Regions from separate parts of the Thermoanaerobacter sp. RKWS2 genome, predicted to be linked through region 2. Evidence: riboswitches for the same ligand, from Rfam matches in the RefSeq annotation. Region 2 holds a riboswitch; each other region holds the start of a gene.
The links. A riboswitch is a leader RNA that binds a small molecule or an ion and turns the genes downstream of it on or off. The one in region 2 is predicted to bind S-adenosylmethionine.

Region 1 (4,500 bases), 330 kb from region 2:
TTGCTTTAATACCTGCATCTGGTTTTAATTTTATTATTCCAGCTGATTGCAGCAGTAGCAAAGCTCTTCCGCCATTGGTAGCATCATTTGGTATGGCAATAGTAGCACCTTCTTTTAATTCACTGAGATTTTTAATTTTTTGTGAGTATATTCCCATAGGTTCGATATGAACTTTAGCAATGTATGTTAAATTGAGATTATGTTCCTTTGAAAAGTCTTCAAGATAAGGAATATGCTGAAAGTAATTAGCATCTAATTCTTTTTCAGCAAGTTTTAGATTAGGTTGCACATAATCTGTAAACTCTACAATTTCTAAATTAATTCCCTCTTTCGCAAGTATAGGTTTTACGACGTTTAAAATTTGGGCGTGGGGCACTGGAGTAGCTCCTACTTTGATGGTTATCTTTGATGTGTCCTGTGTTTGGGATTGGGATGTTTGTTTTGCTCCACATCCTGAGATAAAAAGTGTTATAAGACTAAATAGTAAAACTACGGTTAAAATTTTTTTCACTTTAATTTCCTCCTTTTTAAATATAATTTACCGGTTCCTTGACAGATGTTTTACTAATATATCTCCTAGAAATTGAATTAGTTGTACCATAGCTACCAAAATTGCTACGGTATAAAGCATAATGTCGAGCATAAATCGCTGATATCCATATCTTACTGCTAAATCTCCTAGCCCACCACCTCCTATAACACCTGCCATTGCAGAATATCCTACTAAATTTATAGTAGTTATAGTAACCCCTGCTGCTATGGAAGGTAGAGCCTCAGGGATTAACACCTTAGTTATAATTTGAAAAGGCGAAGCTCCCATAGACTGGGCTGCTTCAATGACACCGCGGTCTACCTCTCTCAATGCTGTTTCGGTAAGCCTTCCCATAAAAGGGATAGCTGCTACAGAAAGTGGAACAATAGCAGCAGTGGTTCCTATAGCTTTTCCTACAAGCAACCGGGTGAAAGGTATAAGTACAATTAAAAGTATTACAAAGGGTACAGAACGGAAAATATTTACAATAGTACCTAGTATTTTGTTTAAAGGTTCGTTATGCAGTATCTGATCTTTGTCAGTTACCATTAACAGCACACCAAGTGGTACACCAAAAATTGTTGCTATGAGCGTTGATACCACTACCATGTATATAGTTTGCCACGTTCCGACCAGCAATAAGTTTATAGTTTCAGACATTTTCAATCACCTCCACGTCGAGTCCCAAATCTTTTAGATATTTTAAAGCAGCGTCTGTTTCACCGTTTTTGCCTCTTAGCTCAACTATAAGAGTACCGTAGGGCATACCCTGGATGTGGTCAATGTTTCCATAGAGAATATTGGTGTCAACATCAAATTTTCTTATAATGCTTGATATGACAGGTTCTGTTGTAATTTCGCCGAAAAAGGCAATTTTAATAATTTTGCCTTCCAAGTGTTCGTGGGACAAGTTTTCAATCCTATCTTTTAATTCCTTAGGTATTTCTGATAAAGTTACAGATTTTAAAAAATTTCGTGCGGTTTCTGTTTGAGGTTTTTTAAATACTTCAATAAGAGGTCCCTGTTCTACCACACGACTTTTTTCAATAACTGCTACTTTATTGCAAATTTGTTTAATGACATTCATTTCATGAGTTATGAGAACTATGGTGATTCCCAGCTCCCTATTTATATCTTTTAAAAGATTTAAAATAGAAAGAGTTGTTTCTGGATCCAGCGCTGAAGTAGGTTCGTCACAAAGAAGAACTTTCGGATCATTAGCCAGGGCTCGTGCTATGCCTACCCGCTGTTTTTGACCGCCTGAAAGCTGAGAAGGATAGTTGTCGGCCTTGTCGGAAAGCCCCACGAGCTCTAAAAGATTTTCTACTTTTTTATCGATTGTCCTTTTGTCCAGCCCGGCAATCTCCAAAGGAAAAGCCACATTGCCTCTGACAGTTCTGGATGATAACAGATTAAAATGCTGGAATATCATGCCTATTTTTTTTCGCATTTCTTTTAATTCAGAGGGAGAAAGCCGAGTCATTTCAACACCATCTATCTCAATTGAACCGGAAGTTGGCTTTTCGAGCATATTTATGCAGCGCAGGAGAGTACTCTTTCCAGCACCGCTCAGACCTATAATTCCAAAAATATCGCCTTTTTCTATGTTGAGGTTGACGTCTTCCAAAGCCCTAACATTTCCTGAAGCTGAATGATAAACTTTTGTAAGATTTCTAATATAGATCAAAGAAAAGCCTCCTTTCCCAAAATAAAAATAAAAAATCCTCTTCTGACAGTACGAAGAGGTTTTTAAATCCTCTTATCTGCCAGAACTCAACGTTCTGCAGGAATTAGCACCGTGCAGCCGCATGTTTAAAACTTTCGGCCACCGGTTGCCGGGTTTCATCGGGCCAGTCCCTCCACCTGCTCTCGATAAGAGTTTTTATTTTATTATTCACTTCAGCAATTTAATTAGATAATAACATCAACATAAACTTTTGTCAATAGGCTAAAAAGCAATTTGTCAATAGCCAGCGAAAATGTCATTGTTATCGCAATAATTAATCCAAAAGTGTCTACAATAATATACTAACACCAGTTATGCAAGCCTATGAAATGTTAAATAAACTTAGTGAAAAGCACACTGAACTTTTTAAAAAGGATCACTTTTCTTCTGATTTTTGTGCTATAATAAATTAAAAATTTCTTTGGAGGGTTTTGGTCATGTTAAAAAGTAATAGAATTGAACTTGTTCCATTTGAGAGCAAATATTTTGAAAAATTTGTAGAGTTTCGGAATAGTGATGATAGTAGAAATTTAACGATGCCGGGTATACCATATCCTGTTACAGTAGAAACTGTTGCAGAAAGGTGGAAAACAAAAAAAGATCCAAAAGAAAATGGAGAATTCGCTATAATACTTAGGAGCACAGGTGAATATATAGGAAATGTTTCATATAATAATGTCGACTGGAAAAATAGAAACTGTGAGATTGCAATAATGATTGGGGAAGAAAAACACAGAAATAAAGGCTATGGTACGGAAGCTTTAAATTTACTACTGGATTTTATTTTTAATGAATTAAATTTACATCGAGTAGAGTTAAGGGTTTATGATTTTAATGAAAGGGCAATAAAGAGTTATGAAAAATGTGGTTTTAAAAAAGAAGGGCTATTGAGAGAAGTAGTATATAAGCACGGTAAGTACATAAATGAATATGTAATGGGAATTTTAAAAGAGGAGTTTATTAATAGAAACAATTATTACCAGGAAAATAATAACAATAATAAGTGAACAAGGAGGATAATTATGAGAGCTTTTATTGGAATTGATATAGGCGAAAAAGCTATAGAGCAGATAGTGAGATTTCAGGAAACATTGAAAAATTATACTGTAAAAGGGAGATGGACTTATAAAGATAATTTCCACATCACATTAAAATTCTTAGGAGAAATAGAAGTAGAGGCTATTTCTAAAATAGAAGAAGCGGCAAAAGTTGCAGTAAAAGGCATCAGCCCTTTTTACATACGACTTTCAGAAGTAGGATTTTTTAAAGGTGATAAGGAGATGAGAGTTTTGTGGATAGGAACAGAAGAAAGTGAATTTCTAAATAAATTGCATCACAATATAGATAAAGAATTATATAAAATAGGATTTGCAAAAGATGAAAGAAAATTTACTTCCCACATTACTATTGCCAGAGACATACGTTTAAGCATTGACATAGAAGAAGTAAATAATCTTTTTGAAAAACAAGAGAAAGAGGCTATTTTAGTAGATACAATTTTTTTGTATGAGAGCGTTATACAAGAAAATAGAAGAAAATATATTCCTATATTTAGTGTGCCTTTAAAATAAGAAGTAAGATGCCTAAAAAGCATCTTACTCTGGATTTACATAAAGGGTCTTTTGGTTTGTATATATTACAAAACCTGGTTTTGCGCCAGAAGGTTTTTTTACGTATTTTTTTAAGGTATAATCAACAGGTACATTTGAAGAATTTTTCGCTTTGCTATATTTGGCGGCTAATTTTGCAGCTTCAATAAGAGTTGTTTCAGGCACAGATTTGTTATTTGTCTTTATTATGACGTGGGACCCTGGTATGTCTTTTGTGTGAAGCCATATATCGTTAGGATTTGCGAATTTTAACGTTAGATAATCGTTTTGAGTGTTGTTTTTCCCTATATATATGTCGAAACCGTCTGAAGATACTACATGCAATGGTTGAGAAAGAGTTTGCCGTGATATTTTTTTCTTTTGCTGCTTATGTATATACCCTTGTTCAGACAGTTCATTTTTTATTTCCTCTATTTCTGATGGTAATGTACAATTTTCCAAGTTCACTAGTTGACCTTCTAAATAAGTTATTTCCTCAAGAGTATCGGATATTTGTTTTTCTATTATTTTATTGGCATTTTTTAACTTGCTGTATTTTTTAAAGTATCTTTGGGCATTTTCTGAAGGGGAATATTTTTTGTCAATGGGTATTTCAATTTCTTCGCCAGTGTAATAGTTCATGGTTTTGAAGC
Region 2 (4,500 bases):
AGCACTTCTTTTAAACTTTCCTCTTTTGCACTTACAGAGTTGATTATGGGTCTACCTCTTAAAATTCTTATAGCTTTTTCTACAGCTTTAATATTAGTGCTATCTATTTGAAGAGGAATGTCTACCACATTTTGTATTTCAGAAACTACTTTAGGAAGTAATTCTTCTTCGTTTACCCCAGGAACTCCCACATTTACATCCAATATTTCCGCTCCGCATTTTTGCTGTTTTATAGCTTCCTCTACTGCTAAACTCACATTTCCCGCCAAAAAAGCCTCACTTAACTTCTTTTTTCCAGTAGGATTTATACGTTCCCCTATAACCCTTAAAAGATAATTTTCACCTATGAAAACTGTTTTTGTATTGGAAGCTACAGCTGTAAATTTGTTGACTTTGACTTTTGGCTTTAAATCTTTTACAGCTTTTTTAACAAGTTTTATATAGTGAGGAGTAGTACCGCAGCACCCTCCCACTATAGAAGCGCCTTTTTCAACAAGTAAAGGAAAGAAACTAGCAAATTCTTCTGGTTTTAAGTCGTAAACTGTTTTGCCGTCGCGAATGACAGGCATACCTGCATTAGGTTGTGCAATAATAGGTATGCGAGAAACTTGAGACATTTTTTCCACTACACTTACCATTTTATCGGGGCCTGTCGAGCAGTTAACGCCAATGGCATCTAATCCTAACCCTTGTAAACTAACTACTACAGTTATAGGGTCTGACCCCATGAGAGTCCTTCCATCTTCTTGAAAAGTCATTGTACATATAACTTTCATGTTTGAATTCTCTTTAGCAGCAAGAATGGCAGCTTTTGCCTCCAGCATATCTGACATTGTTTCAATTAAAACAATATCTGCTCCCGCTCTTTCTGCAGCTATAACTACTTCTTTAAAAACATCATAAGCTTCGTCAAAAGTCATGTCTCCATAAGGGGTCAAAAGTTCTCCAATAGGTCCTATAGAAAGTGCCACAGGTTTATCTTTGGAAGCTTCTTTGGCAATTTTGACAGCCTGAGTGACAATATTGAAAACCTCATTTTCCAGTCCATATTTTGCTAATTTTATCCTGTTAGCGCCAAAGGTATTTGTCTCAATCACATCCGCTCCTGCTTCTATATAGGACCTGTGGATATCAAATACTACTTCTGGATGGGTTATATTCATATATTCGGGACACTCTCCAGTTTTTAAACCCCTCTCTTGAAGTTGTGTCCCCATTGCTCCATCAAAAACAATCACTCTATTTGAAAGTTCTTTAAAAATGTCTAACATTTTTAACCTCCATTTAATTCATCTGTACGTTATTTTCTGCAAAATCACAGACTAAATCATCGACTCTTGAAATTATTTCTAACACAACATTTGTACTCCCTAAAGGCATAATGTGAATTCCTGCAACTTCACTGCGTATCCGCTTTATAAACTCTACAGCTATGTTTATTCCCTCTTCTCTTCCTCCATCCTTTAGCCTTTCTAAAACTTTTTCTGGAATATCTATACCTGGCACTTTTTCATTTAAATTGACTGCCATTTTATAGCTTTTAAGAGGTAATATGCCTATCAAAAGTGGTACATTGAAATTTTTAATCTTTTCAATAAACTTAAATAAAATTTCCTCATCATAAACCGGTTGTGTTTGAATAAATTCTGCCCCTGCCTCTATCTTAACTTTAAGCTTCTCTAGTGCTTCATCCCTTAAATCATTTGGATTTGCAGTCGTACCGGCGCAAAATTCTGTTGGGGAATCTAATTTATTTCCATTGTAATCATAACCTCTATTAAAAGCACTGATAATCTTTAAAAGCCCAACAGAATCTACATCATATACCCCTTTAGCCTGAGGAGTATCTCCACGGGAAGGTTCATCTCCTGTCAAGGCTAGTATGTTTCTCACACCTAACGCATAAGCTCCTAAGAGCTCTGACTGAAGGCCTATCAGATTTCTGTCTCTACAGGTCAAATGAAAAATAGCTTCAATGTTTAAGTGGTCTTGTAAAAGGTGAGCGACTGCTATAGGACTCATCCGCATATTCGCCATAGGACAGTCCGTTATATTTAAGGCATCTACAATGCCTTTTAATTTTCTCGCTTCTTCAATAGTTTTCGTTATATCTACCCCTTTTGGCGTAGAAATTTCTGCTGTCACAACAAACTTCCTTTTCTTAAGTTTAGTACACAAATTTTCATTTTTCAACATCTACATCGCCTCCATTTTTAAAAATAAAAAAGTCTCTTCGCCAAAAGAAGAGACACCAAAACTCTCTCATCTTTCAGCGAAACGCTGCTGGAATTGGCACCAAGACGCATATAAAATGCCGGTTGCCGGGTTTCATCGGGCCAGTCCCTCCACCACTCTCGATAAGAGATTTTAAAGTATTAAATTGTTAAACTATTTAAGCTATATGATACTATGGATTAACTCCTATGTCAATAGAAATTTTTTTGTCCCTCTCTAAAGATTTTGCAGGCTTTTAACTTTTTTAAAATAAATCTGTAAATTTTTTATGTTATTTGCTATACTATAATTGTAAAGAATATAAATTTTCGAGAAAGGAATGTTTTGAATGTTCTCATCTCTTATTTTTGGTATCCTTTCTATTGGATCAATTATACTTTACGGTTTAATCTGGTGGAAAATTTTTGATAAAACTGGTTATGGAGGAGCATATGGTCTTTTGATGTTTATACCTATTGTGAATTTTATAATGCTTTTAGTATTAGCATTCACTGAGTGGCCCGTACATAGATATAAAAATTATCGAGCAATAACACTGTTTTTATTTTTAATACTTGTGCAAACACTTGCATAATGATTTTTTTAATATTATAATATACTTAACACTTGGAAAATGAGGAGGTTTAATATGGGTAATGAAAAATTACCAAGAGTAGCCTATTTCTGCATGGAATATGGCTTACAGTCAGATTTCAAACTATATGCAGGTGGCTTAGGCATTTTAGCAGGAGACCATCTAAAAGCTGCAAAAGAGTTAGGTATGCCTTTAGTAGGAATAGGCATACTGTGGAAACAAGGTTATACAGAACAACATATCGGTGAAGACGGATACCCCTATGATGCCTATCGCAATTACACACGTAAGTACGACTTTTTAAAGGACACTGGAGTAAAGGTAAAAGTAAAAATAAGAAATAGAAATGTGTATTGCAAAGTATGGTTGATAGACAACTTTGACAATGCTCCTCTGTATTTGCTTGACACAGATATACCAGAAAATGGGGACAGATGGATAACAGGTCAACTTTATGGATGGTTTGGTGAAGAAAGAGTTGCACAGGAAATAGTATTAGGCATTGGCGGAGTAAGAGCTTTAAGAGCTTTGGGAATTGATGTTGATGTTTATCATTTTAACGAAGGGCATGCAGTATTAGCAGCCATTGAGCTTATAAGAGAGAAAATGGAAAATCAAAATATGAGTTTTGAAGAGGCGTGGAAAGCCACAAGGGAAGAAGTAGTATTTACAACCCATACCCCTGTTAAAGAAGGAAACGAATCTCACGATTTAGAACTTCTCATGTACATGGGTGCAAACAATGGCCTTTCAATTGAGCAAATGGCTCAAATTGGTGGTGTTCCTTTTAATATGACAGTCGCAGGTTTGAGACTTTCTCGTATTGCAAACGGTGTCTCAAAACTTCACGGTCAAACTGCAAACAAAATGTGGCAACATGTTGACAACAAGGCTCCTATAATTTCAATAACAAACGGAATTGACAGAAACACTTGGGTAGATAAAAGGATAATAGAAGCCTACAACAAAGGTGAAGGACTTTTAGAAACTCATAATATTTTAAAACAAGAATTAATTGATTTTGTATATCAAAGGACAGGAGTTAAATTAGACGCTGACAAGCTTTTGATAGGTTTTTCAAGGAGAGCTGCTCCTTACAAAAGAAGCGACCTTATATTTACAAATGACGAAGTCATAGGTGATTATCTAAGGTCTAAAAAAATTCAAATGGTGTTTTCAGGAAAAGGTCATCCATTAGATGACGTGGGTAAAAAAATTGTCGCAAAATTAATAGAGATGACAAAGAAATATCCTGAAAGCGTAGTATTCTTAGAAGATTACGATATGACAATAGGAAAAATGCTTACTCGAGGCACTGATGTGTGGTTAAACAATCCAAGAAGACCATTAGAGGCCAGTGGTACCTCCGGCATGAAAGCCGCCATGAACGGAGTGTTAAATTTAAGTATTTTAGATGGATGGTGGGCAGAAGCTTGTATAGACGGAGTAAATGGCTGGCAATTTGGGGATGGTTTTGAGTCTGACAATATAGAAGAATTAGACAAACACGACCTTGAAGCACTCTATGACGTCCTTTTAAATAAAGTAGTTCCAACCTACTACAATGATAAAGCGAAATGGGAAAACATGATGAGAGAAAGTATAAGGACGACTTATGAAGCTTTCTCAGCTAATAGAATGTTAAAAGAATACTACGATTTAATGTACACAAAAAAATAAGTCAACCCCTA
Region 3 (4,500 bases), 1.4 Mb from region 2:
TCTTTCGGCACATAGGTGTGACCATTTGCCGCATACTGCATCAAAACATATCGAGTACCAGAAGATATGCGATATAGAGAATGAGGGTCAACTCCTAGGTTCTCTGCTATTTTGTCTGCAGTTTTAAATCCTATTCCAAATATATCGTCAGCCAATCTGTAAGGGTTTTGCTTAATAATTTCAATCGCGTTGTTTCCGTATTCTTTATAAATCTTTATAGCCATTGCAGTGGAAATACCGTACCCCTGCAAAAATACCATCACTTCTTTTATGCCCTTTTGCATTTCATAAGCTTCACAAATTCTTTTTATCTTCTCATCGCTTAGACCTTTTATTTCTTTTAATCTTTCTGGTGCAGTTTCAATTATATTTAAAGAATCAACGCCAAACTTTTTTACAATTTTTCTTGCTGTAATAGGACCTATTCCAGGAATTAAGCCAGAAGATAAAAACTTTTCTATTCCTTCTAAAGTGGTGGGAGCCAAGGTTTCATAATTTAAAACCCTAATTTGCTCACCATAATCAGGATGTTCTACCCATTCTCCTTCAATTTTAATTCTTTCCCCAATGTTTACATAAGGCATATAACCTACAGCAGTGACTACTAAACCTTGGGTACTTAATTCTAAAACCGTATAACCATTTTGTTCATTTCTAAAAATTATTTCTTCAACTACACCCTCTATGTCAATCATAGCCGATTCTCCTGTTTTAATTCTTTTCTTTATTTAATTTTACCTTATATTTAAAGCAAATTAAAGCCAATTCATTTCTTTTTTCAATTTTTGTGGTATAATTAAGGTAGCGAAGCGTTTACAAAACATAAATTCTATGGCATTAAAAAAGATATATAAAAAATGCCATAAGCCCGGGTTTACCCGGGCTTTCAAATTTATATTCCTGCCAACTTTTTTAATATATCTACTTTGTCTGTTTTCTCCCATGGGAGGTCTAAGTCGTGTCTTCCAAAGTGGCCATAAGCTGCAACTTGTCTATAAATAGGTCTTCTTAAATCTAAATCCCTAATTATAGCTGCAGGTCTTAAATCAAAAACTTGTTTTACAATTTCCGAAATCTTTTCATCTGATATTTTACCTGTGCCAAAAGTATCAATACCTATTTCAAGAGGTGTAGCAACACCTATCGCATAAGCTAATTGCACTTCACACTTCTTAGCAAGTCCTGCTGCCACAATATTTTTTGCCACATATCTTGCAGCATAACTTGCGGATCTATCAACTTTTGTAGGGTCTTTACCAGAAAAAGCTCCGCCCCCGTGCCTTGCATATCCGCCATAGGTGTCTACAATAATTTTTCTTCCTGTAAGTCCGCTATCACCTTGAGGTCCACCAATTACAAACCTTCCTGTGGGATTTACAAAAATTTTAGTCTTATTATCTATCATATTTTCGGGAATTATGGGTTTTATTACATGTTCAATAATATCTCTTTCAATAGTATCGTGATCAATCTCAGGTGCATGTTGAGCTGATACTACAACAGAATCTACCCTCACAGGCCTGTCATCTTCATACTCTACTGTTACTTGTGTTTTACCATCTGGTCTTAAATAGCTTAATGTCCCGTTCTTTCTAACTTCCGCCAGTCTTCTTGCAAGCTTGTGAGCTAGCATTATAGGCATAGGCATTAATTCTTCTGTTTCATCGCAAGCAAAACCAAACATTAAACCCTGGTCTCCAGCGCCAATAGCCTCAATTTCCGAATCTGAAAGTTCTCCTCTTTTAGCTTCTAATGCCTTGTCCACACCGAGGGCAATATCCGGTGATTGCTCATCAATAGAAGTGATAACCGCACAAGTATCAGCGTCAAAGCCGAATTTTGCTCTAGTATAGCCAATTTCTTCTACTACTTTCCTTACAACTTTCGGTATGTCTACATAACAATCTGTAGTAATTTCACCCATTACTAAAACCAAACCGGTAGTTACAGCAGTCTCACAAGCAACTCTGGCATAGGGATCTTTTTTCAAAATTTCATCTAATATTGCGTCAGAAATCTGATCACAAATTTTATCAGGATGCCCCTCAGTGACTGATTCAGATGTAAACAGTCTACGCATTTTTTTCTATTCCTCCTTAAAAACAAAATAAAACCCCTTCCAAAAGAAGAGGCCCATACCCTCATCTTTCAGAAGCATGCTTCTGAGAGAATTAGCACCTTGTCCGATAGGACAGGTTGCTGGGTTTCATCGGGCTCTTTCCCTCCACCTCTCTTGATAAGAGCATGTTATTAAATTTTCTGATGTCTACTATAGCACACTTTATCTACTATGTCAAATATTTTTGCATCAAAAAAGAGCATGCTAAAACATGCTCTCAGTTTGTTGACAAAGTTAAAAAATATTCAAAGGAGATATTTTGCATCGTCGCTCCGATGTTCCAAAGCGACAAAACTAAAGCTCGACCTTCGGGCTCCGGCAGGGTACCGGGCACAATCGGCCTCCTTGCCTCAGGTGCCCGCCTTCGCCATCCATGGCTTTGGCCCTGCCTCCACCCTCGGTCTTGCTAAGTTTTGTTACCGCTTTGTAACAAGTCGCTCCTTATGCAAAATATCTCCTTTACGAAAGTTTGTCTACAGTCTGAGAGCATGCTAAAACATGCTCTTTTCTTTAAAAAATTATATTTAAAATGCTACAAATTTTTCTCCAGGAACTCCACATACAGGACATTTTTCTGGCAATACATCAACAGAGGTATATCCGCAAACAGGACATATGTAAACTTTTGATATCTTTATATCTTCTCCTTTTAATGCTGCTTCTTTTGCTTCAGTGTACAATTTTGCATGTATTTTTTCAGCCTCAATAGCATAATGTATGCTTTTTTTAGCTCCAGATTCCTCTTGAAGTTCTGCAACAGCATTATAAGCAGGATACATCTCTTCTACTTCAAAGGTTTCCCCTTCTATAGCTTTTTCAAGATTTTCTACTGTATTTCCAACTTCTCCAAGAGTTTTATAATGATTTGTGGCATGTACCAATTCAGCATAGGAAATAGCCCTGAAAAGTCTTGCAATATTAGGTTTGCCTTCTTTTTCAGCTACATCAGCAAAAATTTGATATCTCATGTGAGCTTGGCTCTCTCCTGCATAGGCTTCACTAAGATTGTGTCTCGTCATTTCTCTCATAAAAGATTCCTCCTTAATCAAATTTTTATTAATAAATAATTATTTTCTCTTTCAAATAATATTATACTACACTTTTTTACCATGTCAAGATATTTGAAGGAGAAAAATAAAAAAAGACCTCTCGGTCTTTTTTTCAATGGTGGAGGGAGATGGATTCGAACCATCGAAGGCGACAGCCAACAGATTTACAGTCTGCCCCCTTTGGCCACTTGGGTATCCCTCCACAATATTTAATTTTTTGAAAATGGTGGTCGCAATAGGACTCGAACCTATGACCCCCTGCTTGTAAGGCAGGTGCTCTCCCAGCTGAGCTATACGACCACAATGGTCGGGATGGAGGGACTTGAACCCCCGACCCCATGCTCCCAAAGCACGTGCGCTACCAACTGCGCCACATCCCGACATCAGTGACGAAATAAATTATAATAGAAAAAATGAAATTTCACAATAGGCATAGAAGCTTAAAAATGGCCGTTTTATTGATTTATCGCTTGTAATCTTTAAATTTTTTAAGAATACGTCATATTTTAAATCAATTGATTTAAAATAGAAGCAAAGAATTTTTTGAATTTTTTCTTCAAACTAACTCTATCCTTAGGATAAGCTTAATGTTTTAACTTTATCTACTCAGCAAATAATAATATATTAACCAAATATTTATGTTTTTGTAATACACCTGTAATAATGCAATGGTACAATTAACCTGTAAAAACACAATAAAAACCAACTGGAGGGATATAATTGAGAATTAAAAAAATCTTATCTTTATGCATCAGCTCTCTTCTACTATTTTTAGCTTTTCCAATGCAAAATGTAAAGGCCGATACATATACAATCCTTGAGGCAAAAGAATTTGCACAAAATTTAAGTAAAGGAGTAGTACATAAAAATATAACCTATTTTACGACTGAAGGATGGATAAACATTAACGTGTTAAAAGTGGACTTAACTGATAAATATACTGATGTATCAGTAATTTTCAATCCTACTGGCATAAAGGATAGAATGCCAGTGCGTGAAATGGCAAATTCTTATGGTGCTGTGGCTGCTGTGAACGGCGATTTCTTCGATACAAAAACAGGATTCGTAATAGGAGCAACAGTAAAAGATGGAAAGTTAATAACAGACCCTTCAAATGAGAGTAAACTGGCCACTTTCTCCATTGACGCAAATGGAGTTCCCTCTATAGAATATTGGTCAAAAAGTATGTCCGTTACTCTTCCAAACGGCACGAAACTTCCTCTTGCCGCAATAAATAAAATAAGCAATACTTTTGAGTATTTAGTAATGTACACAAGGGATTGGTTTACAACATCTCCGGGAGCAAATGAAAATGTACCTCAATTGGTAGAA

Region 1: linked by a shared signal. The riboswitch ahead of OEI98_RS08635 (methionine ABC transporter ATP-binding protein) and the one ahead of OEI98_RS10400 (methylenetetrahydrofolate reductase) in region 2 are both predicted to bind S-adenosylmethionine.
Region 3: linked by a shared signal. The riboswitch ahead of metK (methionine adenosyltransferase) and the one ahead of OEI98_RS10400 (methylenetetrahydrofolate reductase) in region 2 are both predicted to bind S-adenosylmethionine.

The regions. Positions count from the first base shown of each region.
Region 1 is NZ_CP110888.1:1,620,775-1,625,274, reverse strand. It holds gene OEI98_RS08645 (MetQ/NlpA family ABC transporter substrate-binding protein) at 1-511, opposite strand, end outside; gene OEI98_RS08640 (methionine ABC transporter permease) at 539-1,192, opposite strand; gene OEI98_RS08635 (methionine ABC transporter ATP-binding protein) at 1,185-2,219, opposite strand; SAM riboswitch class I at 2,289-2,411, opposite strand; gene OEI98_RS08630 (GNAT family N-acetyltransferase) at 2,696-3,265, shown strand; gene thpR (RNA 2',3'-cyclic phosphodiesterase) at 3,281-3,829, shown strand; gene OEI98_RS15315 (NFACT RNA binding domain-containing protein) at 3,854-4,192, opposite strand; partial or broken gene OEI98_RS15080 (Rqc2 family fibronectin-binding protein) at 4,223-4,500, opposite strand, start outside.
Region 2 is NZ_CP110888.1:1,952,586-1,957,085, forward strand. It holds gene OEI98_RS10395 (homocysteine S-methyltransferase family protein) at 1-1,271, opposite strand, end outside; gene OEI98_RS10400 (methylenetetrahydrofolate reductase) at 1,285-2,196, opposite strand; SAM riboswitch class I at 2,260-2,364, opposite strand; gene glgP (alpha-glucan family phosphorylase) at 2,864-4,489, shown strand.
Region 3 is NZ_CP110888.1:535,483-539,982, reverse strand. It holds partial or broken gene OEI98_RS02685 (ATP-dependent RecD-like DNA helicase) at 1-695, opposite strand, end outside; gene metK (methionine adenosyltransferase) at 893-2,080, opposite strand; SAM riboswitch class I at 2,139-2,243, opposite strand; gene OEI98_RS02675 (rubrerythrin family protein) at 2,644-3,147, opposite strand; tRNA gene OEI98_RS02670 (tRNA-Tyr) at 3,285-3,370, opposite strand; tRNA gene OEI98_RS02665 (tRNA-Val) at 3,393-3,468, opposite strand; tRNA gene OEI98_RS02660 (tRNA-Pro) at 3,473-3,548, opposite strand; gene OEI98_RS02655 (phosphodiester glycosidase family protein) at 3,889-4,500, shown strand, end outside.